DNA from 3 places in the Kitasatospora sp. NPDC101157 genome. Region 3 is predicted to be linked to each of the others. Evidence: riboswitches for the same ligand, from Rfam matches in the RefSeq annotation. Region 3 holds a riboswitch; each other region holds the start of a gene.
The links. Region 3 has a riboswitch for thiamine pyrophosphate ahead of thiC (phosphomethylpyrimidine synthase ThiC). Riboswitches for the same ligand answer to the same signal wherever they lie in the genome.
Positions count from the first base shown of each region.

Region 1: linked by a shared signal. The riboswitch ahead of ACIRVF_RS16100 (purine-cytosine permease family protein) and the one ahead of thiC (phosphomethylpyrimidine synthase ThiC) in region 3 are both predicted to bind thiamine pyrophosphate.
Region 2: linked by a shared signal. The riboswitch ahead of thiO (glycine oxidase ThiO) and the one ahead of thiC (phosphomethylpyrimidine synthase ThiC) in region 3 are both predicted to bind thiamine pyrophosphate.

Region 1 is NZ_JBIWPL010000006.1:217,328-225,721, forward strand. It holds gene ACIRVF_RS16095 (S1C family serine protease) at 1-1,779, opposite strand, end outside; TPP riboswitch at 1,986-2,134, shown strand; gene ACIRVF_RS16100 (purine-cytosine permease family protein) at 2,205-3,545, shown strand; gene ACIRVF_RS16105 (glycerophosphodiester phosphodiesterase) at 3,658-4,482, shown strand; gene ACIRVF_RS16110 (ATP-binding protein) at 4,759-5,343, shown strand; gene ACIRVF_RS16115 (DUF5926 family protein) at 5,486-6,469, shown strand; gene ACIRVF_RS16120 (bifunctional DNA primase/polymerase) at 6,688-7,332, opposite strand; gene ACIRVF_RS16125 (PP2C family protein-serine/threonine phosphatase) at 7,955-8,394, shown strand, end outside.
Region 2 is NZ_JBIWPL010000004.1:31,852-40,245, reverse strand. It holds gene ACIRVF_RS09905 (sulfite oxidase-like oxidoreductase) at 1-377, shown strand, start outside; gene pknB (Stk1 family PASTA domain-containing Ser/Thr kinase) at 391-2,172, opposite strand; gene ACIRVF_RS09895 (thiazole synthase) at 2,252-3,058, opposite strand; gene thiS (sulfur carrier protein ThiS) at 3,062-3,301, opposite strand; gene thiO (glycine oxidase ThiO) at 3,298-4,473, opposite strand; TPP riboswitch at 4,477-4,589, opposite strand; gene ACIRVF_RS09880 (NAD(P)/FAD-dependent oxidoreductase) at 4,693-5,901, shown strand; gene ACIRVF_RS09875 (Rv2175c family DNA-binding protein) at 5,935-6,300, shown strand; gene thiE (thiamine phosphate synthase) at 6,300-6,950, shown strand; gene ACIRVF_RS09865 (polyprenyl synthetase family protein) at 6,987-8,093, opposite strand; gene metF (methylenetetrahydrofolate reductase [NAD(P)H]) at 8,278-8,394, shown strand, end outside.
Region 3 is NZ_JBIWPL010000020.1:138,952-144,445, reverse strand. It holds gene ACIRVF_RS31265 (cupin domain-containing protein) at 121-438, shown strand; gene tenA (thiaminase II) at 457-1,125, shown strand; gene ACIRVF_RS31255 (DUF5326 family protein) at 1,306-1,506, shown strand; TPP riboswitch at 1,730-1,864, shown strand; gene thiC (phosphomethylpyrimidine synthase ThiC) at 1,859-3,667, shown strand; gene ACIRVF_RS31245 (LysR family transcriptional regulator) at 3,671-4,582, opposite strand; gene ACIRVF_RS31240 (SDR family oxidoreductase) at 4,653-5,405, shown strand; gene ACIRVF_RS31235 (thiamine biosynthesis protein ThiC) at 5,469-5,494, shown strand, end outside.

The DNA of each region.
Region 1 (8,394 bases), on a different contig from region 3:
GGCCGCGCCGCCGGGGGTGACGGCCGGCTGGCCCTGGATGTCGTGGGTCTGGATCTGGGCGCCGTCGCCCTTGTAGTCGTCGTTGCGCAGCACGTCGAGCTTGGCGTAGACGGGCTTGCCGGTCTTGATCAGGGTGTCCGCGACCCACTTGGCCTGGTTGATCGGGATGGCGAAGCCCAGGCCGATGCTGCCGGCCCGGCCGTTGGCGGAGGCGTTGGACTGGATCGCCGAGTTGATGCCGATCACCGCGCCGCTGGAGTCGAGCAGCGGGCCGCCGGAGTTGCCGGGGTTGATCGAGGCGTCGGTCTGCAGGGCGTTCATGTACGAGGCCTGCGAGCCGGTCTCGTCGCCGGAGGCGACCGGGCGGTCCTTGGCGCTGACGATGCCGCTGGTGACGGTGGACTCCAGGCCGTACGGCGCACCGATCGCGATCGTGGCGTCGCCGACGTTGACCTTGTCGGAGTCGGCCAGCGCCAGCGGGGCCAGCTTGGCCTTCGGCGGGTTGTCGATCTTGACCACGGCGACGTCGTAGCCCTCGGCGTGGCCCAGCACCGAGGCACTGTAGGAGGTGCCGTCGGCGAACTTGACGGTCAGTTTGCCGCCGTTGAGGGTCGGCGCGACCACGTGGTTGTTGGTGAGGATGTGGCCCTCGGTGTCGAAGACGAAGCCGGTGCCGGTGCCGGACTCCTGGGAACCCTGCGCCTTGATGGTGACGACGCTGGGCAGCGCCTTCTGCGCGATGCTCGCGATGGAGCCGGGGGCGGGCTCGTTCTTCTGGGTGTTGCTGGCCTGGACGGTGGTGCTGCGGTGGTCGTCGGCCGAGGTGCTGCTGTTGCTGTGGCCGGTGGCGACCACGCCGATCGCACCGCCCGCGACACCGGCGACCAGCGCGACCGCGGCGAGCAGGGCCACCAGGCCGCCGCGCTTCTTGCGCGGGCCGCCGGGGCCGGTCGGGCCGCCGGGGTAGTCGGCCGGGTAGCCGAGCGGGCCGTTCGGGCCGCCGGGGTGGCCGGCACCGCCGGAGGCGGCGTCGTGGGCGCCCCAGCCGCCGAGCGGCTGGCCGGCACCGAAGGGGTGGTGGCCGTGCGGGGCGGGCCCGCCGACGGCCGGGGTGCCGTACGGCTCCTGGGCGTTGGCGGCCGGAACGCCGTACGGGTCCTGGGCACCGGAGGCGGGCACGCCGTGGGCCGGGGTCGCGTACGGGTTGGTGCCCGGCGGCACGGCGGGCGCGGCCGGAGCGGCGGCCTGCGCGGCCACGGCCGGAGCTGCCGGGGCGGCCGGGGCGGCCACCGCCGGGGCGGGCGCGACGGGCGGCGCGGGCGGCAGGACCGGCGGCGGGGCGTCGATGTAGCCGGTGACCGGGTCGACCGCCGGCTCCTCGACGGCCGGCGCCGCCGGGGTCTCCGGGGCGGGGACCTTGGTGAAGGCGACGGTGGGCTTGTGGCCGCCCCCGGCCGGAGCCTCGTCCGCCACCGGTGCCTCGGCCGCCGGCTCGGCCGCCGGCGCCGGGACCCGGCTGAACGCCATGGTCGGCTTGTGACCGCTGTCGGGGGCCGCCGGAGCGCCGTCGACCGGAGCACCGCCCGCCGCCTGCGCCTCGTCCGCCGCCGGTGCCTCGGCCGCCGGCTCGGCCGCCGGCGCGGGGACCCGGCTGAACGCCATGGTCGGCTTGTGACCGCCCTGAGCGGTGCTGTCGGAAGCGGCGCCTGCCGCCTCCTGGGCCCCGGCGGGCTGCTCCCCCTGCGGCCCGGTGGGCCCAACCTCGCGCTCGGTGCTCACGGACGACCTCCATAGCTGACAGAACCAAGGACCATAGTTTTTCGCACCGTCGATTCGATTGCCGTAAGGACCCCTCTGAAGAACTCATAAGAATCCTTAGCCGCCGCCGACGGCCGGGGCTCCCCACCCCCGCCGGCATCCCGCGATGCGGACCGCGCACCCGCGGCCTTTGGCGTTCGCACCCGTGCCGGTTAGCCTGTCGCTCCAAACTGACACGCGGGAGCTTGGACCCACCAGGCTGAGAGTGCGCATGTCGACGGTACGCCAGGCGAGCGACAGGCCGACCGTCGAGGGGGCGCTGACCGCCGGAACCTGTCCGGGTAATGCCGGCGTAGGGAGTATCGGCCATGCCGCCTGCTTCGTCATCCTCTTCTTCGGGTGCGCCCGAGTCCAAGGATTTCTCCGCCCTTCCCCCTGTCCCGGCCGTGGCCACCGCACTGCTCGACCACCGGGTCGAGGCGCCGCTGGTGCTGGACACCGAGCCGCCGCGCACCCTGCGTTTCCGGGACCACTTCGCGCTCTGGATGAACCTGGGCGTCAGCCTGATCGGCTTCTCGACCGCGGCGACGGTGCTCGGCGAGAAGGGCAGCGAGCTGTCGCTGGCCGCCGCGGTGACCGCGATCGTGGCCGGTACGGCCGTCGGCACCGCGATGCTCGGCGTGGCCGCCCTGATCGGTGCCCGCACCGGCGCCCCCGCGATGGCCAACCTGCGCGGGCTGTTCGGCACCCGGCTGTCCTACCTGCCGACCGTGCTGAACATCGTCCAGTGCATCGGCTGGGGCGTGTTCGAGCTGCTGACCATCGCGGCGGGTGCGCAGACCGTCGCCCACACCACCGGCTACCGCTGGCTGTTCGTGCTGCTCGCGGGCGCGCTGACCACCGCCCTGACGATCTGGCCGCTGGGCTCGATCGCGGTGCTGCGCCGCTTCGTGGCCGGGGCGGTCGCGGTCGCGATGGTGTACTTCACCGTCCAGCTGGGCCGGCAGGGCGTGCCGGACCCGGGAGCGGGCAACTGGCACGGCTTCCTCGGAGCCACCGACGCGATGATCGCGGTGTCGATCTCCTTCGTCCCGATGGCCGCCGACTACACCCGGCACTCGCGCACCCCGCGCTCGTCGTTCTGGGGCAGCTTCTCCGGCTACACCGTCGCCCAGGTCTGGTGCTACGTGCTCGGCCTGATGGCGCTGCTGCAGTCCGACGGCGACCCGAGCCGGATCTTCGACTCGTTCCTCGGCGTCTGGGCCGGCTGGCTGTTCCTGCTGGTGCTGGTGCTGCGCGAGACCGACCAGTCCTTCGCCAACGTGTACTCGACCGCGATGTCGCTGCAGAACCTGCTGCCGCGGGTGGACCGCCGGGTGCTGAGCGGCGGGATCGGCGTGCTGACCACCGTGCTGGCGCTGCGGATCGACCGGTTCACCGACACCTACAGCAACTTCCTCGGCCTGATCGGCTCGGTGTTCGTGCCGCTGCTGGCGGTGCTGGCGGTGGACTACTTCTTCGGCGCCGGCCGGCACGGCTGGGACCTCTCCGAGCGGGCGCCGTCCCGCTGGCTGATGCTGCTGCCGTGGGTGCTGGGCTTCGCCGTCTACCAGTTCATCGCGCCGACCGCGGTGGCCGGCTGGTGGGTGGACTTCTGGACCTCCGCCCAGGAGGCGCTGCACTTCACCCCGCAGGAGTGGACCTCCGCCTCGCTGTTCGCCTTCCTGGTCCCGGCGCTGGCCACCTGGGCGCTCACCCCGCTCACCCGCCGCACCTCCCGGGCCTGAGACGGCGCCCGACCGCGGCGGCGCACCCCGGCGGACCGCGGAGGCGGAGCCGGCCCCACAGGTTGGGACCGGCTTCGCCTCCGCGACACCTGCGCCCCCTATCGTGGGGCCCGTGACCAGCCCAGACCTGCCCCCGGCGGCGGCGCGCACCGCGCCCTCCGTCCAGGTGATCGCCCACCGCGGTTCCTCCCACGCGCTGCCCGAGCACACCCTCGCGGCCTACCGGCGCGCGCTCGACGAGGGCGCGGACGCCGTCGAGTGCGATGTCCGGGTGACGGCCGACGGCCACCTGGTCTGCGTCCACGACCGCCGGATCCGACGGGTCTCCAACGGCCGCGGCACCGTCTCCGCGATGACCCTCGCCGAGCTGGAGGCGTACGACTTCGGCGCCTGGAAGACCGGGAAGCCCAGCACCGACCCCGAGCTGCGCGGCGTGCTGCGGCTGGAGCGGCTGCTGGAGCTGGTGGTGGACTGCGGCCGCCCGGTGGACCTGGCGATCGAGACCAAGCACCCGGTGCGGTTCCGCGGCCGGGTCGAGGCCGAGCTGCTGCGGATGCTGGAGCAGTACAAGATCGGCGCGGCCCGGGAGGGCGACCGCCCGTCCGCCCGGATCATGAGCTTCTCCTCGATCGCGCTGGACCGGGTGGCCGCCACCGCTCCCGAGTACGGGCGGGTGTTCCTGATCGAACGGATGCTGCCGCTGCTCGGCCGGCTGCGCCCGGGCCGTCCGCTGCCGGGCGGGGCGCGGATCGCCGGTCCGGGCATCGAGCTGATCAGGGCCAGGCCGCAGCTGGTGCCCCGGCTGCGCGAGCTGGGCCACGAGGTGCACGTGTGGACGGTGGACGAACCGGCCGACGTCGAGCTCTGCCTGGAACTCGGCGTCTCCGCGATCATCACCAACCGGCCCGCGGAGGTGCTGGCGCAGCTCGGACGGTGAGCCGTGCGGGAACGGGGCGGTGATCCCGGGCGGTGATCGCGGGCGGAAGCGCCGCCGTACCGGTGGGACCCGATCACTCTGGTCGGCAGCCAAACCTTCCGCGCACGGTATTGCCGGAATTCTTCCGCGCGGGCGACGGAGGGTGAGCACGGAATGACCTCTCGTCGACCCTGGGTCGCGCCGCTCGAAATGGACTCGCGGGATCCCCCGCTGGTCGTTTCCGACGCATTACCAAGGGGCATCCATCCCTCGGCATACGCTGAAGGAGGTCCGGGGGTGGCGTTGATGGTGGCGCGTGAAGTGCCTACTTCATCGACCATGGCAGTGCCGCACGGCCCAGCGAGTGTCGGGGTCGCACGGCGCCGACTGCGTCGAGATCTGGGTGACCGGCAGATACCGGAACCGGTCATCGATGATGCTGTACTGATCCTTTCCGAACTGTTGAGCAACGCCTGTCGGTACGCCCGTCCGCTCGGCCCGCTGCGGGCCCTGGGCCGGGCGGCCCGGGCCGAGGTGGTGGACCAGCTGCTGGTCGGCGTCCCCTCCGGGACGCATCCGGCGCCCGGCGGCCGGGAGCGCGAGGAAGTCCCCGCCGAGACCGACGGCGGGGTGCTGGTCCGCTGGCAGATGCACGCCGACGGCGTGCTCACCCTGGAGGTCACCGACGGCGGCGCGGCCACCCGGCCGTCACCCGCCAGTCCTTCGCTGACCTCGCGCGGCGGCCGCGGCCTCGGCATCGTCGACCAACTGGCCAGCGACTGGGGCGTCCGCGACGCGCCCGGCGAGGTGACGGTCTGGGCGGCGCTGCCCGCCCGCGCCCGGCACGCCCGGCGCACCGGGGGCGACGCCCGCAGCGCGTAGGGCCGGTCCGGCGGGCTCGGCCCGGGGGGCCGCGGCCCCCCGGGGCCGCGCGCGACGCCCGCCCCGGCGCGTTCCCGCGCGCCGGGGGAACCTCAGTAGGCTTCCCGGTGAAAAGGACCACCGTCCCCGGGAGAGCCGCACCATGGGCAAGAAGGCCGCCAAGAAGGCGCCGCAGCGCCAGTCCACCACCGCCGTCACGGGCGACGTCCCCGTGGTGGGGGCCCGCGAGGACTGCCCCTGCGGCTCGGGCCGCCGCTACAAGGCCTGCCACGGGCGGGAGGCCTCGCACGCGGTGCAGGAGCTGGTGCACCGCCCGTTCGAGGGCCTGCCGGGCGAGGCCGACTGGGTGGCGCTGCGCGAGCTGGTGCCCGCCGCCACGGTGCCGCTGACGCTGGCCCCCGGCGTGGCCGCGACCGCCGGGGGTGACGTCCCGTCGGTGACCCTGGCGACCGTGCTGCCGCTGGCCTGGCCGGCCCTGCGCCGCCCGGACGGCTCGATCCTGCTGGGCCTGCAGACCCAGTCCTCCTCCGGTGACCTCAGCCGCGACCTCGCGGACGCCCTGGAGCTGGCCCTGGCCACCGAGCCGGGCAGCCCCGTCCCGGCCCGCCGGACCGTCCCCGGCGGCCGCCGCCTGCAGGACCTGCTGGACACCACCGCCGCCTTCACGCCGACCGTGCACACCGGCTTCGAGTTCTGGCTGGAGGACGCCGAGACCGCCACCGGCGAGGTCGCCGCCTCGCTGGAGCGCGCCAACGCCTCGGCCATCCCGACCGAGAAGCTCGGCAGCGTCGACGCCGCCTACTGGTGCGGCACCCCGGACAAGAACCACCTGCGCTGGGTGATGACCGTGCCCGAGGAGCAGCTGCTGGACGCGCTGGCCCGGCTGAACGCGGCCGGCGAGGCCTCGCTCGGCCCGGACACCCGCCTGGTCGGCTCCTTCCGCGCGCACGGCCTGACCGTCCCGGTCTGGGACCTCCCGCTCGCCATGACGGCCGCCGACTGCGAGAAGCCGGCCGCCGAGTTCGGCGAGCGGCTCGCCGCCGTCCTCGCCGACGCCACTCCGCTGACCGCGGAGGAGCGGCGCGCCCGCGCGAACCTGGTGAACCGTCAGGTCACCTTGAACTAAAGGGCACAGGTTCCGGGTGATACGCGTCACATTGTCGCCTCGAAGCCGCAATTTCCGGGCCTGGAGGGCGTCTTGGAAATTGGCGCGGGCGCGGATCCTTGTTACTGTCTAAAGAGTCCGGCCGCTGGTGCATCCCCCGTCGCCAGCGGCCGGATCTTTTGTTTTTCCGGAACGCCCCGCACCGCCGGGCCCGGAGTCCGGTACGGCCCGGCGGTCCGTCAGTACGCCGAGCGGCCGCTGTCCAGCCGGACCGTCGCCTCCACCAACTCCCCCAGCAGCGGCCCGACCTGCGGCAAGTAGACCCCGCCGCCCGCGGCCGGGCGCGGCGCCAGCACCCAGCGCACCCTCCCGGCCCCGCCGCCGGGCGGCAGCGGCAGGAAGCCGCCCGGCCCGTGGTAGCGCAACGATCCCGGTACCCAAGGGAGTTGGGCGAGCATCTCGCCCAACGCGTCGAGCGAGTACGGGGCCACCAGCAGCGCGTAGCGGCCCGGCATCGCGAGCACCGGCCCGAGCGGCAGCCGCAGCGCCCCCAGGTAGACCAGCGCCCGGGCACCGGCCGCCGCGGGCAGGCTGACCGCCGACACCGCGGAGCCGGTCGCGGCCAGCACCGGCGCGTCCGGGCTCTGCCGCTCCCACCACCAGCGCACCATCCGGGCGTCCGTGGTGGCGGCCAGCAGCGAGGGGTCGTGCGGGTGGGCGCCGGGCGCCGGACAGTCCGGGTCGCCGCAGGAGCAGCGGCCGCCGCACAGCACGGTGCCCGGCACCACCGGCCAGCGGTGTTCGACGGCGGCCGTCAGGGCCGCGGCCAGCCGGGCGGACGACTCCTGCGACCGGCTCTTCGGGCTCTTCGGGTTCTCACGCATGGCGCTCGTTCCTTTCCCTGACCGCTCGGTTCGCTCCGCCCCCACCGACGTCCGTCGGAACCCGCCGCGCGGGCCGGCGGCGGCACGGCCCCGGGAAGGCGCGGAGCGGGGGCGGGCGGCACGGCGGACGGCGCGGCTACGACGTGGAGCACGGTGTGGAGCACGACATGAGAAGGGCCGCGCACTGGAACAGCCCTTGGAACGAGAATCCCGTACGCGACCGGATGGACGCCGCCCGGGCGCGCTTGGTTCCACCGTACGAGTGAGAGACTTCCGGCCGGCCCGGGAGCGCGGGCGGCACGGACATACGATCCGGACGGCCGCCCGGTCCGTCCCCACCGTTCTGCCCGCTCCCGGCTCGCTCCATGCCTGCGGGCACGACCGGCGCGCGCGCGAACCGTGCACGCCGTCCGACCGGGTCGAGCAGACGACGAACCGGCCACCGCGTCGGCCCGGATCTGGACATGCCCCGAATGGCCTGTGTAGAAGTGGTGGCATTGCTGTCGATCAATGACGAGTAGTAGCGAATCGAGGCGAAACACGCCCTTTGGCCGTGATCGCTCCACATCGGCCGTATCTGGGGGTTCCGCATGGCACGTACCACCGCGTCAGGAGTGGCGGCATGACCAACTCCCACCCGCCGGCGTCCCACCCGTCGCCGACGACCGCCGAACCGGGCGGACCCGGCTGCGCAGGCGGCCTCACCGTCCTCGACCCTCCCGAGCTGCCCGGCCCCGCCGACGACGTGGACGAGGGCCCCGCGGCACCGTCCGCCACGCTGCAGGACCGTTTGGCCGGACGCCTGTCCGATATCACCAGCCTGCACGAGCACACCGAGCGCCTGGCCCGCGCCCGCGGCCTCGACGCCACCCTGGACGCCGTCCTCGCCTCCGGCGCCGCCCTGCTCGGCGCCGGCCGCGGCGTCCTGGTCACCCTGATGCCCGGCGGCGGCCCCGGCCAGCCCGTCGGCCTCGGCCTCGACCGGGCCAGCCTCGGCGCCCTGGAGACCGTCCCGGCCGAGCAGAGCATGCTGACCCGGCTGCTGAGCGAGCACGACCGGCC
Region 2 (8,394 bases), on a different contig from region 3:
GCAACGAGTGGACGGGCGTGCCCGCGGGCCTGCTGCTCGACCTGGTGCCCCCGGCACCCGGCGTCACCCACGTCATGGTCTGGGCCGAGTACGGCTACAGCGCCAACCTGCGGCTGGCCGACTTCGCCGACGCCCGCACCCTGCTCGCCACCCACCGCAACGGCGAGGCACTGACCGCCGAGCACGGCTTCCCCGTGCGGCTGGTGGTGCCGAGGCTGTACGCCTGGAAGGGCCCCAAGTGGGTGCGGGCGGTCGAGTACATGCGGGCCGACCGGCGCGGCTTCTGGGAGGAACGCGGCTACCACAACCTCGCCGACCCGTGGCGCGAGCAGCGCTACTCCTACCAGGAGGAGCCGGGCGACGGGCCGCTGCGCTGAGCCCCCGAACCCGCTAGAACAGCGAGAAGTTGACCGTCACCACGGTCTTCTGCGGGCGCCGCTCGCCGGCCGCCGGGGACTGGCTGCTCACCTTGCCCATGCCGAGCGTCCAGTCGGTGGAGGCCTTCATGGTGAAGCCCGCCGCCTGCAGCGCCTTCTGCGCGTCGTCCCGGCCCATCCCGGTGACGTCCGGGACCGGCACCATGCCCTTGCTGACCACCAGCGAGACCGCGGCGTTCTCCTGCAGCATCTGCCCGGCGGCCGGCGCAGTGCTGATCACCGAGCCCTCCGGCACGGTGTCGTTGTAGGCCTGGGTCACCGTGCCCCTGGTCAGCTGGGCGGCGGCCAGCGCGGCGGCCGCGTCGTCCGCGCTCTTGCCGGTCAGGTCCGGCACCGCGATCCGCTTGGGGCCCTTGGAGACGGTGACCGTCACCGAGTCGCTCTTGCGGGTGCGCGCGCCGACCCCGGGGTCGGTGGAGATCACCTGCCCGGCCGGGACGGACTCGCTGAACGCCTCGACGAACCTGCCGTGCATGCCCGCGTCGTCCAGGATCCGCTGGGCCTCGCCCCGGTCCTTGCCGAGCACGCCCGGCACCGATCCGTACAGCCCCTCGGAGATCCCGTAGGTGGCGCCGCCGACCGCCAGCACCAGGGCGGTCAGCGCGGCCGCCCAGATCAGCGGCTTGCGGGGGAGGCGGCGCAGCCGGCCCGGCCGCTTCACCCGGACCGGGGTCGGCTCGTCGTACGGGCGGGGCTCGGCGAGCAGCTGGTCCATCACCTCCGCCGGTACGTCCAGCACGCTGGTGCGCTCCGGCGCGGGGGCGGCGTCGGCGGGTCGGGGTAGCGGCTCGATCACCGAGGTCGGCTCGTTGGTCGGGTAGCGCGGGCTGGGCCGGGTGGAGGCCGGCGGTTCGGCGTCCAGCTCGGCCGGGGTGAGGGCGCGGCGCACCCGCTGGAGGGCGGCGAGCAGTTCCACCGCGTCGTACGGGCGGGCGTCGACGACCCGGGCGCAGGCGCCGGCCACTATGGCGTCCAGCGCGGGGGCGACGGCGGGGGCGGCCAGCGAGGGGGCGGGGACGTCCTCGTGCAGGTGCTTGTACATGACCTGGACGGGGTTGTCGCCGGTGTGCGGACGGCGGCCGGTGAGCATCTCGTACAGCAGGATGCCGGACGCGTAGACGTCGACCCGCTGGTCGGTGGGGGCGTCCGGGAGGATCTGCTCGGGGGCCAGATAGGAGACGGTGCCCATGACGGTGCCGCCGGTGGCGGTGCTGGTCGAGGTGGGGGCGCCGTCGGCGCTGCCGAGCACCCGGACCAGGCCGAAGTCGGCGACCTTGACCAGGCCGCTCTCGGTGATCAGCACGTTCTCCGGTTTGACGTCCCGGTGGACCAGCCCGGCGCGGTGGGCGGCGCCGAGGGCGGCGAGCACCGGCTCCAGGACGTCCAGCGCGGCCCGCGCCGACAGCGCGCCGCGGTCGCGCAACAGGTCGCGCAGGGTGCGGCCGGGCACGTACTCCATGGCGAGGAAAACGTTTCCGCCGTCCGCGCCCTGGTCGAAGACGTTGACCACGTTGGGGTGGGTGAGCTTGGCGACCGCCTTGGCCTCGCGGATGAAGCGGGCGGTGAAGCCCTCGTCCCCGGCCAGCTGGGGGTGCATCACCTTGAGGGCGACCACCCGGTCCAGCCGGGTGTCGGTGCCCTTGTAGACGGTGGACATCCCGCCGGTCGCGATGCGCTGCTCGACCCGGTACCGGTTGTCGAGCAGGGTACCGATCAGAGGGTCGTGCAATGCCATGTCCACCCGGGGGAGTCTAGTGGGGCGGGCGGACGCCGGTCCCGGAGGACACCGCTCCGGGACCGGCTTGTGACATGCCCTACACGGACCCGAAGGCGGGCCGCTCCCGGGTGTCCAGGTCGGCGCGGCCGGCCATCGCGGAGGAGGCCTCGGCGTGGAAGCGGCGCGGGATTCGGCCGGCCCGGTGGGCGAGCCGGCCCGCCTCGGCGGCGTGCCGCATCGCCTCGGCCATCAGCACCGGGTCCTGAGCCCGCGTCACCGCGGAGGCGAGCATCACCGCCGAGCAGCCCAGCTCCATCGCCAGCGCGACGTCGGAGGCGGTGCCGGCGCCCGCGTCCAGGATCACCGGGACTCCCGCACCCTCCACGATCAGCTGGAAGTTGTGCGGGTTGCGGATGCCCAGGCCGGAGCCGATCGGCGAGCCCAGCGGCATGATCGCCGCGCAGCCGACGTCCTCCAGCTTGCGGGCCAGCACCGGGTCGTCGTTGGTGTAGGGGAGCACCGTGAACCCGTCGTCGACCAACGTCTCGGCGGCGTCCAGCAGTTCGATCGGGTCGGGCAGCAGGGTGCGCTCGTCGGCGATCACCTCCAGCTTCACCCAGTCGGTGCCGAGCGCCTCGCGGGCCAGCCGGGCGGTCAGCACGGCCTCTCCGGCGGTGAAGCAGCCGGCCGTGTTGGGCAGGACGCGGATGCCGTTGCGCGTCAGCACGTCCAGGACGGAGCCCTGGGTGGTGGCGTCGACCCGGCGCATGGCCACGGTGGTCAGCTCGGTGCCGGAGGCGAGCAGGGCGCGCTCCAGGACCTCCAGGCTCGGCGCGCCGCCGGTGCCCATGATCAGTCGGGAGGAGAAGGTCGTCCCGGCGATGGTGAGAAGGTCGTCGGCCATGGTTCAGCCTCCCTGGACAGCGGTGAGGATCTCGATCCGGTCGCCGCTGTTCAGCGGCGTCGCGGGCCACGAACTGCGCGGCACCACGGCCTCGTTGAGGGCGGCGGCGACACCGGTGTTGGCGGCGCTGACGGTGGCCACCAGCTCGGCGAGGGTGGTGGCGGCGGGCAGCCGGCGGGGCTCGCCGTTGACGGTCAGGGCGATCTCGGTCGGGGTGCTCTCGGTCGGGGTGCTCTCGGTCATGCGGAGGCCTTCGTGGTGGGGGCGTCGGGGGAGAACCGGGTGGGCGTGAACGGCCTTGCCAGCTCGGGGACTTCGCCGGTCGTCAGGTAGTCGGCGAGCAGGTCGGCGGTCACCGGGGTGAGCAGCACGCCGTTGCGGTAGTGGCCGGTGGCGGCGACCAGTCCGGGCAGCGGGGTAGGGCCCAGCAGCGGGGCGTTGTCCGGCGAGCCGGGGCGCAGCCCGGCCGCCGTCTCCCGCAGCGGGAGTTCGGTGATGCCCGGGACCAACTCGTGGGCGTCGCGCAGGAGTTCGTACACCCCGCCGGCGGTGACGGTGGTGTCGTAGCCCTGCTCCTCGGTGGTCGCGCCGATGACCAGCTCGCCGTTCTCCCGGGGCACCAGGTAGAGGTGCTGGCCGCGCACCACCGCGCGGACGTTGCGGGAGAGGAACGGCCGGTAGGCGTCGGGGACCTGGAGGCGCAGCACCTGCCCCTTCACCGGGCGGACCGGGGGCAGCGCCCCCTCGGGCAGGCCCGGCAGCCGGTGGCTGTGCGGCCCGGCGGCCAGGACGACCTGCTCGGCGGTCACGGTCTCGTCGGTGCTCAGCCGGGCCCCGACCGCGCGGCCGTTCTCGACCAGCAGCTCGACGGCCTCGGCCCGGTGCAGCAGGACGCCGGCCCGCTCGCAGGCGGCGACGAGGGCGGTGAGCAGCCGGCGGGGGTCCACCTGGTGGTCGTCCGCGACGTGCAGGCCGCCGCGCACACCGGGGGCGAGCATCGGCTCCAGCTTGCGGGCCTCCCGGCCGGTGAGCCAGCTGGAGTCCAGGCCCAGCCGCTGGTGGAAGGCGTGCAGTTCGCGCAGTTCCTCGCGGTCGTCGGAGTCCAGCGCGACGGCGATGGTGCCGCAGCGGCGGTAGCCGGTGTCCAGGCCGCCGGCGGCCTCGGTGAGCTCGGCGGCGAAGGTCCCGTACCGCTGGTTGGAGGCCATCCCGAGGTGCAGCAGCGGCTCCTCGCCGTACTGCAGCTCGGTGACCGGGGCGAGCATCCCGGCCGCGACCCCGGCCGCGCCCCCGCCGTGGCCGGGGTCGACCACGATCACGTTCCGCGGCCCGCGCTGTGCGGTGCGCCAGGCGACGGCGAGGCCGATGACGCCCCCGCCGATCACCAGCACGTCGGCGCGGCTGTCCGTTGGCAAGCGTGACAAAGCTGCTCTTCTCCCTTCGCCGGTATGACCCGGATCAGGTTCGGACGGTCGCGGGCCGTGCCAGCCCGCCTCTCAGCCCGGTTCGCCGGGCTCCCGTGTGGTGCCCCCACCTTAACGCCGGGGGTCGGCCCGGCCGAAGGGCCGTACGAGGAGCGGACGAGGGCCGGACGGCCGCCCGGGCCCGCCCGGCCGGTGAGTACAGTGACGGGCGTGGCAGAGCTGAGCGGAACGGACCAGGTGGTCGTCGTCGTCGGAGCCGGGCTGGCCGGGGCGCAGTGCGCCCTGAAGCTGCGGCAGGGCGGCTGGCGGGGGCGGATCGCCCTGGTCGGCGAGGAACCGCACGCCCCGTACGACCGGCCGCCGCTCTCCAAGGACGTGCTGCGCGGCAAGGCCGACGCCACCACCCTGGACATCGACTACGAGGGGCTCGGCATCGAGCTGCTCGCCGGCCGCCGCGCCACCGGCCTCACCCCCGGCGTGCTGCACACCGACGGCGGCGACCTCCGGTACGACTCCCTGGTGATCGCCACCGGCGCCGTCCCGCGCGTCCTGCCCGGGGCCGAGCGCGCCCACCTGCTGCACACCCTGGACGACGCCCTGGCGCTGCGCGCGCTGCTGCGCCCCGGCCTGCGGCTGGTGCTGGTCGGGGCGGGCTGGATCGGCGCCGAGGTGGCCACCGCCGCGCGGCAGGCCGGCTGCGAGGTCACCGTGGTCGAGGCCGGTCCGGCGCCGGTACCGGGTGCGCTGCCGACCGAGGTCGGCGCGGCGATGGCCGCCTGGTACGCCGAGGCCGGGGTCGACCTGCGCTGCGGCGTCGGCGTGGCCGCCGTCGAGCCCGGGGCGGTGCTGCTCGCGGACGGCTCCCACCTGCCCGCCGACGAGGTGGTGGTCGGCGTCGGCGCCCGCCCCGCGACCGGCTGGCTGGCCGGCTCGGGCGTCGAGCTGGACGCCGCCGGCGCGGTGGTGGTGGACGGGCGGCTGCGCACCGGCCTGCCCGGGGTGTTCGCGGCCGGGGACTGCGTCAGCTACCCGTCGGCCCGCTCCGGCGCCCGGCTGGCCGTCCAGCACTGGGACCACGCGCTGCAGTCGGGCGGGGCCGCGGCCCTCGCCGTGCTCGGGGCGGACGCGCCGTACGACCCGGTGCCGTACTTCTGGTCCGAGCAGTTCGGGCGGATGGTCCAGTACGCGGGCCGGCACGCCGAGGGCGACGAACTGCTGTGGCGCGGCAGCCCGCGGGACGCCGCCTGGTCGGTGCTGTGGCTGCGCGACGGGGTGCCCAGCGCGCTGCTCGCGGTGGACCGGCCGCGCGACCTCACCCAGGGCCGGAAGCTGATCGAGCGCGGGGCGGCGGTGGACCCGGCCCTGGCGGCGGACCCGTCGGTCGCGCTCAAGGCAGCGCTCAGGGGGGCCACCGCTTAGCGCCGGGCCGCGCCGAGGTGGCAGTCTGGTGGCGTGAGCGAGATCGAAAGCAAGATTGAAGCCCTGGTCCCCGAGTGGATGTACCTCCCCGACATCTCCGAGCAGTGGGGGGTGCTGGTCACCGAGGTCCGGAACATGGTCAAGAGGGGCGAGCTGATCGCCGTCCGGCGGGGGCCGAACAAGTCGCTGCAGATCCCTGCGGCGTTCATCGACGGCCCGGGGTTGGTCAAGCACCTGCCCGGCACCCTGACCGTGCTGCGCGACTGCGGGTACAACGACGTGGAGATCCTGGAGTGGCTCTTCACCGAGGACCCGTCGCTGCCCGGCAGCCCGATCCAGGCACTGCGGGAGAACCGTGGCACCGAGGTCAAGCGTCGCGCCCAGGCGATGCTGATCTGATGGCGACGGACACGCTGCGCGCCCGCCTGGCCGACGCCCGGCTCTACCTGTGCACCGACGCCCGGCGCGAGCAGGGCGACCTGGCCGAGTTCCTGGACACGGCGCTGGCCGGCGGGGTGGACATCGTCCAGCTCCGCGACAAGGGCCTGGAGGCCAAGCAGGAGCTGGCGGCGCTGGAGGTCTTCGCCGACGCCTGCCGCCGTCACGGCAAGCTGCTGTCCGTCAACGACCGTGCCGACGTCGCCCACGCGGCCCGGCCGGACGTGCTGCACCTCGGCCAGGACGACCTGCCGGTGCCGGCCGCCCGGGCGATCCTCGGCGAGGACGTGCTGATCGGACGCTCCTGCCACGCCGAGTCCGAGGTGGACGCGGCGGTCGCCGAGCCGGGCGTGGACTACTTCTGCACCGGCCCGGTCTGGCCGACCCCGACCAAGCCGGGCCGCCCGGCGCCGGGCCTCGGCCTGGTCTCGTACGCGGCGAAGCAGGTCACCGACCGGCCGTGGTTCGCGATCGGCGGGATCGACCTCGGCAACGTGGACGAGGTGCTGGCCGCCGGCGCCCGCCGGATCGTCGTGGTCCGGGCCATCACGGCGGCGGAGGACCCGCGGGCCGCCGCCGCCGAGCTCGCCCGCCGGGTGCGCGCGGCCTGACGTCCTTCCCCGGACCGCCTTCCGGGGCCGTCGCCGTCAGTACTTGCGGACGGTGGCGGCCTCGGCCAGCGCCAGCAGCACCGTACGGGCCTGCTCGTCGGCGAGCGGCGCCGCCGCCAGTGCGGCCAGCGACTGGCCCATCAGCTCCTCGATCCGCCGCTCCACCAGCTCGGGCGCACCGCTGCGGGCGATCAGCTCGCGCAACTCGGCGACCTCCTCGGCGGCCAGGTCCGGCGCGCCGAGCCGGGCGTCGAGGTGCCGGGCGTCGGCCTGGGGCAGGCCGCGCATCGCGTGGGCGACGAGCAGGGTGCGCTTGCCCTCGCGCAGGTCGTCCCCGGCGGGCTTGCCGGTGACGGCCGGGTCCCCGAAGACGCCGAGCAGGTCGTCCCGCAGCTGGAAGGCCTCGCCCAGTGGCAGCCCGAACGCCCCGAGCGCCTCGACCAGCTCCGGCCCGGCCCCGGCGAGCAGGGCACCGACCTGCAGCGGCCGCTCGATGGTGTACTTCGCCGACTTGTAGTGCAGGACGGTCCGGGCCCGCTCCAGCGCGCCCTCGTCGGCCGAGTCGCCGGCCACCGGCTCCAGCACGTCCAGGTACTGGCCGAGCATGACCTCGGTGCGCATCAGGTCGAACACCGGCTTGGCAGCCAGCACGGCGGCCGGGTCCAGCCCCGAGCGCAGGAACAGCTCGTCGCACCAGATCAGCAGCAGGTCGCCGAGCAGCACCGCGGCCGAGGCGCCGTACTGCTCGCGGTCGCCGCGCCAGCCGTTGTCCCGGTGCAGCGCCTCGAAGCGGCGGTGGACCGAGGGCAGGCCGCGGCGGGTGTCGCTGCGGTCCATCAGGTCGTCGTGCACCAGCGCGCTGGCCTGCAGCAGCTCCAGCGCGGCGGCCGCGGTGGCGATCCCCCCGTCCCCGGCCGGGCCGCCGGCGGCGCGCCAGCCCCAGTAGCAGAAGGCCGGGCGCAGCCGCTTGCCGCCGTCCAGCAGGAAGTCGCGCAGGGCGTCGGCGGCGGGCACCAGCTGCGGCGAGATCTTGCCGAGCAGCGCGGACCGGTCGTCCATGAACACGGCGAGGGCGGCGTTGACGCGGGTGCGGACGTCCTCCACGTCAATGGGGTTGGCCGGCCGGTTGCTGGACGAGGTCACGATGAGGCTCCGCTGGTTCGCTGGGGGTGCAGCAAGCGTAGCGGGGCAGCCGGGAACGGGCGTGCGAGCGGGCCGGTGGGGGCCCGAGGGGCCGGCGGGACGGAAGCGGAAGGCGGTCCATTACTTGTCCCGAATCGTGGAATCGGGTTGTCCGGCCCCTTCGGGGGCCGGATAACCTGCCAGCATGGCACTCGGCATCGCTTCCACGAGATCGGACCGCGCACTCACGGTCCGCGAGCTCCTGGCGGCCGGAAAGCGCTCCTTCTCCTTCGAGTTCATGCCGCCCCGGACCGAGGTCGGC
Region 3 (5,494 bases):
GAGGAGTTGGTGTTGAATGCCCTCGGTCCGCGCGGTGGACGCGACGGACGCGACGGGCGCTGTGCACGCGGCGCAGGCGAAGGACGCGAAGGACGCGACAGGCGGAGGAGGACGGCAGCGGTGAAGGTGTTCCGGCTGGACGAACTGGACGCGGAGCGGGCGGCCAACGACGGCGCGTACCTGCGGTTCCTGCGCGAACCGCGGATGTCCGCCGGGCTGTACGCGCTCTCCCCCGGCGACACCGACACCCAGACCGCGCACGACCAGGACGAGATCTACCAGGTGATCAGCGGCCGCGCCGAGCTGACCGTCGGCGCCGAGACCACGACCGTCGGACGCGGCAGCGTGGTGTACGTCCCGGCCGGCACCCCGCACCGGTTCCACCACATCACCGAGGAACTGCGGGTGCTGGTGGTGTTCTCCCCGCCGGAGGACTGAGCGCTTAGGGTCGCCGGTATGACCCGTAGCCTCACCGACGAGCTCTGGGCGTCGATCGAGCCGATCTACGCCGAGATCCTCGCCCACCCCTTCATCGGCGGCCTCACCGACGGCACCCTGCCGCGCGAGGCCTTCCGCCACTTCGTCGTCCAGGACTCCCACTACCTGCGCGACTACGCCCGGGCGCTCGCCGTCTGCGCCGCCAAGGCGCCCGGCGAGGAGGACGTCCGGGCCTTCGCCGACGACGCGGTCGGCGCGCTGGCCGCCGAGCAGGGCATGCACGCCGAGTTCCTCACCGCCTTCGGCGGCACCGCCGAGGAGGCCGCCGCCGAACCGGTGCTGCCGACCACCCGGGCCTACACCAGCTACCTGCTGGCCACCGTGTACGGCGGCTCCTTCGCCGAGGCGCTCGGCGCGGTGCTGCCCTGCTACTGGATCTACGCCCGGGTCGGCGAGGCGCTGCTCGCCCAGGGCCCCCCCGACCCGCTGTACGCCAAGTGGATCGCCACCTACGGCGACGAGGCCTTCCAGTCCGTGGTGCGCCGGGTGCTGACGCTCACCGACCGGCTCGGCGAGCAGCTGTCCGCGGCCGAACGGCGCCGGGTGGTCGAGCACTTCAGGACGACCTCGCGTTACGAGTGGATGTTCTGGGACGCCGCCTGGCGGGGGGAGCGCTGGCCGGTCTGACCCCGGCCCCCGCCGTTTCTCGGGGGTCGCCCCGGGGGGTCGGATAGGGGTGATCTCGGGGTTCTCTCCGGGCCGTTGGCCCTCGTTCCGCCGCTCCCGCCCCCGTACGATCGAAGCATCGAAAGCAAGCGGGATGCGGCACCGGACGGCAGCCGGCCCGAGGGGAGAAGAGGAACCGACATGGCTGAGCTCTGGAAGTCGCTGCCCTCCTGGGTGCGCAACATCGTCATCCCGGTGCTGGTCCTGGTGCTGGCCTGGAACGTCATCGCCTTCGTGTTCGGCGTGGTCGGCGCCCTGCTGAGCATCGTGATCAAGCTGCTGGTGGTCGTCGGCATCGCGGCCGCCGTGGTGATCCTGGTGAAGAAGGCCGCCAAGAGCTGACCCCGCTCCGCGCGCCGCGCGGAGCACCCCCGGAGGCCCGGCACCCCGTCCGCGGGGGCCGGGCCTCGGCCTTTGCACCGCCCTGGCCGGCTTCGCGGGGCAGGTCCCCGGGCGGTGCCGCGGCCGGTGCCTCGCTCGGTTCCTTGGCCGGTTCCGTTCGGGGACCGTCTGGACCTGCGGCGATCGGCTCGCTACCGTGTTGGGCGTCATGTGCAGGCAACACCGCCTGCGACGCGGGAGCTCGGAGCACCGGGCTGAGAGGGCGCTGACCGGAACGTCGACGGACGGACCGACGGCTGCGTCGACCGCAGGAACCTGACCGGGTAATGCCGGCGTAGGGAGTAGAGGTCAGATGACCACGTTCGAAGCACAGCCGCAGTCTGCCCGGAGCGCCCCCAGCAGCGAGCGCACCGGCTATCCCACCCCGGCCTGGCGCAAGGCCTACCGCGACGGATCCCGCCCGGACCTGCGGGTGCCGTACCGCGAGGTGCAGCTCACCAACGGCCGGACCGTCCCGCTGTACGACACCTCCGGCCCGTACACCGACCCCGCCTACGAGCCCGACGTGCGGCGCGGCCTGCCCGCCCTGCGCGACGCCTGGATCCGCCAGCGCGGCGACGTCGAGGAGTACGACGGCCGCGAGGCGCGCCCCGAGGACGACGGGATCAAGCACACCTCGCCGCGCGGGGGCAACCTGCGCAACCTGGACGCCGTCTTCCCCGGTCGTCCGCGCCGCCCGCTGCGCGGCCGCGGTGGCGCCGCCGTCACCCAACTCGCCTACGCCAAGCGGGGCGTGGTGACGCCGGAGATGGAGTTCGTGGCGCTGCGCGAGGGCCTGGAGCCGGAGTTCGTGCGCGCGGAGGTGGCCCGCGGCCGGGCCGTCATCCCGGTCAACGTGAACCACCCCGAGGTGGAACCGGCCGTCATCGGCACCAACTTCCTGGTGAAGATCAACGCCAACATCGGCAACTCCGCGGTCACCTCCTCGATCGAGGAGGAGGTGGAGAAGATGACCTGGGCCACCCGCTGGGGCGCCGACACCGTCATGGACCTCTCCACCGGCCGCAACATCCACACCACCCGCGAGTGGATCCTGCGCAACTCCCCCGTGCCGATCGGCACCGTGCCGCTCTACCAGGCCCTGGAGAAGGTCGACGGCAAGGCCGAGGAGCTGAGCTGGGAGGTCTACCGGGACACCGTCATCGAGCAGTGCGAGCAGGGCGTCGACTACATGACCGTCCACGCCGGAGTGCTGCTGCGGTACGTCCCGCTCACCGCGCGCCGCAAGACCGGCATCGTCTCGCGCGGCGGCTCCATCATGGCCGCGTGGTGCCTGGCCCACCACCAGGAGAACTTCCTCTACACCAACTTCGAGGAACTCTGCGACATCCTGGCCTCCTACGACGTCACCTTCTCGCTCGGTGACGGCCTGCGCCCCGGCTCCATCGCCGACGCCAACGACGAGGCGCAGTTCGCCGAACTGCAGACCCTCGGCGAGCTCGGCCGGATCGCCCGGGAGCGCGACGTCCAGGTGATGATCGAGGGCCCGGGCCACGTCCCGATGAACAAGATCAAGGAGAACATGGATCTCCAGAAGGAGATCTGCGACGAGGCGCCGTTCTACACCCTCGGTCCCCTCACCACCGACGTCGCCCCCGGCTACGACCACATCACCTCGGGCATCGGCGCCGCGATGATCGCCTGGTGGGGCACCGCGATGCTCTGCTACGTCACGCCCAAGGAGCACCTGGGCCTGCCCAACCGGGACGACGTCAAGACCGGCGTGATCACCTACAAGATCGCCGCCCACGCCGCCGACCTCGCCAAGGGCCACCCCGGCGCCCAGGCCTGGGACGACGCCCTCTCCGACGCCCGCTTCGAGTTCCGCTGGGAGGACCAGTTCAACCTGGCCCTCGACCCGGAGACCGCCCGCGACTTCCACGACGAGACCCTCCCCGCCGAACCCGCCAAGACGGCCCACTTCTGCTCGATGTGCGGCCCGAAGTTCTGCTCGATGAAGATCAGCAAAAGCATCAACGAGCAGTTCGGCCAGGGGAAGGCTTCGCCGGAGTACGACGAGGAAGCGGTCGAGGGCATGAAGGCCATGTCCGAGGAGTTCAAGGCCCAGGGGAACAAGGTCTACCTGCCGATGGCGGACTGACCCTCACGGTTCGGCGAGCGCTGTCCCGGGTGGCGACGGGACGCCCTGGGGCAGCGCTCCGCTGTGGGGGCGGCGTCGAGCTGCGATGGACGCGGCGGTTCGGACGAATGAAGCCAGGGCCGGGGAGCGGGAGTGGTCCGGCCACGCGAGCACCAGAGTGACCGGGGCCGCGTCGAGTACCGGTACGCAGGCCAGGTCGCTACGGAGCTGGGTGCGGACCGACTCGGGTACGACGGCCACCGCCCGCCCGATGGCGATGAGTTGCATCAGCTGGGCGGAGTCGCGCACTTCGGGCCCCGATCCGTCCTGCCCCGGTCGGCCCTGCCAACGGGCCGTTGGTTCGCCCGCCAGGTCTGCGAGCCGCAGGTGTGGGTGCTCGGCCAGCCGGTGCGTTCGCGGCAGGACGACCACGGCTTGCTCGGTGAGCAGAGGCTCGGTGTCGAGGCCGGTGAAGTCCTCGTACGGGCTGTGCAGGAACGCGATGTCGGCAGTGCCGTCCCGCAGGAGGCGTGATCGTTCGGCCACGTCGCACAGCACGACCTCGACTTCGGCGGCTCCCGGCTCGGCGGGATAGGCGGCAAGGACGGCAGGCAGCAGGTCACCGTCGCCGCCGGGTTTCATGGCGACCACCAGCCGCGAATCCCTCTGGCCCGCCCGCTGGGTGCGTCGGACCGCCGCACTCGCTGCTTCCAGGACCACGGCCGCCTCCGCGGCGAGCACCCGGCCGGCCTCCGTGAGCGTCACTCGGCGGTTCTCGCGCAGCAGCAGCAGGACACCGATGCGCCGCTCAAGCTGTCGGATCGCGCGGGAGAGCGGCGGCTGAGCCATGCCGAGGCGTTGGGCTGCCCTGCCGAAGTGGAGTTCCTCGGCGACCGCCAGGAAGTACGCCAGTTCGCGGGTCTCCAGTCGGCTCATACCGGCACGGTATCGGTCGCGACCGAAACGGTCTTGGCCTGATGGCGGTTGCGAATGGTGAGCTGGGCCCATGCCCAACGAGAACGCGATTGCCCTGGTGACCGGAGCCAACCGAGGCATCGGCCACGCCATCGCCCGCCAACTCGCCGAGCGCGGCATGACCGTGCTGGTGACCGCGCGGGATCCGCAGCAGGCCGCGGACGCAGCCGACCGTCTGCGCGAAACCGGCTCCGACGTCAGGTCCTTGGCCCTGGACGTCACCGACCAGGCGACCGTCCATGAGGCCGCCCTGCAGACCGACGCCTGGTTCGGTCGGCTTGACGTCCTGGTCAACAACGCCGGGATCGCCGGCGATGCCGATGCACAACTTCCCAGCAGAGCAACGATGGAGACGATGCGTGCGGTCTTCGGGACCAACGTCTTCGGGGTGCTGGCCGTGACGAACGCGATGCTGCCACTGCTCCGGCGGTCCACCTCCGCCAGGATCGTCAACGTGTCCAGCGGAGTCGGCTCTCTCGGCAACCAAACGGACCCCGGCCACTACATGTCCGGTCTGCCACCGATGGCCGCCTACCCCGCCAGCAAGGCCGCACTCAACATGCTGACCGTGCAGTACGCCAGAGAGCTCCGGCCGGAGGGAATCCTCGTCAACGCCGCAGCCCCGGGTGCCTGCGCCACCGACTTCACGAAGGACCTCCCCTTCGGGCACACCATCACCCGCACTGCAGCCGAAGGCGCGGCGATTGCCGTAGGCCTGGCCACCCTCGGGCCGGACGGGCCGACCGGCGGCTTCTTCGACGGCGACGGCCCGGTCCGCTGGTGACCGCTGTCCCGACAGTCACCCTGGCTCGGTGAATGTGCCGGTTCCGGGCTGAAGTCGTCATCGATGAAGATCCCCCAGAGGGTCCGCGA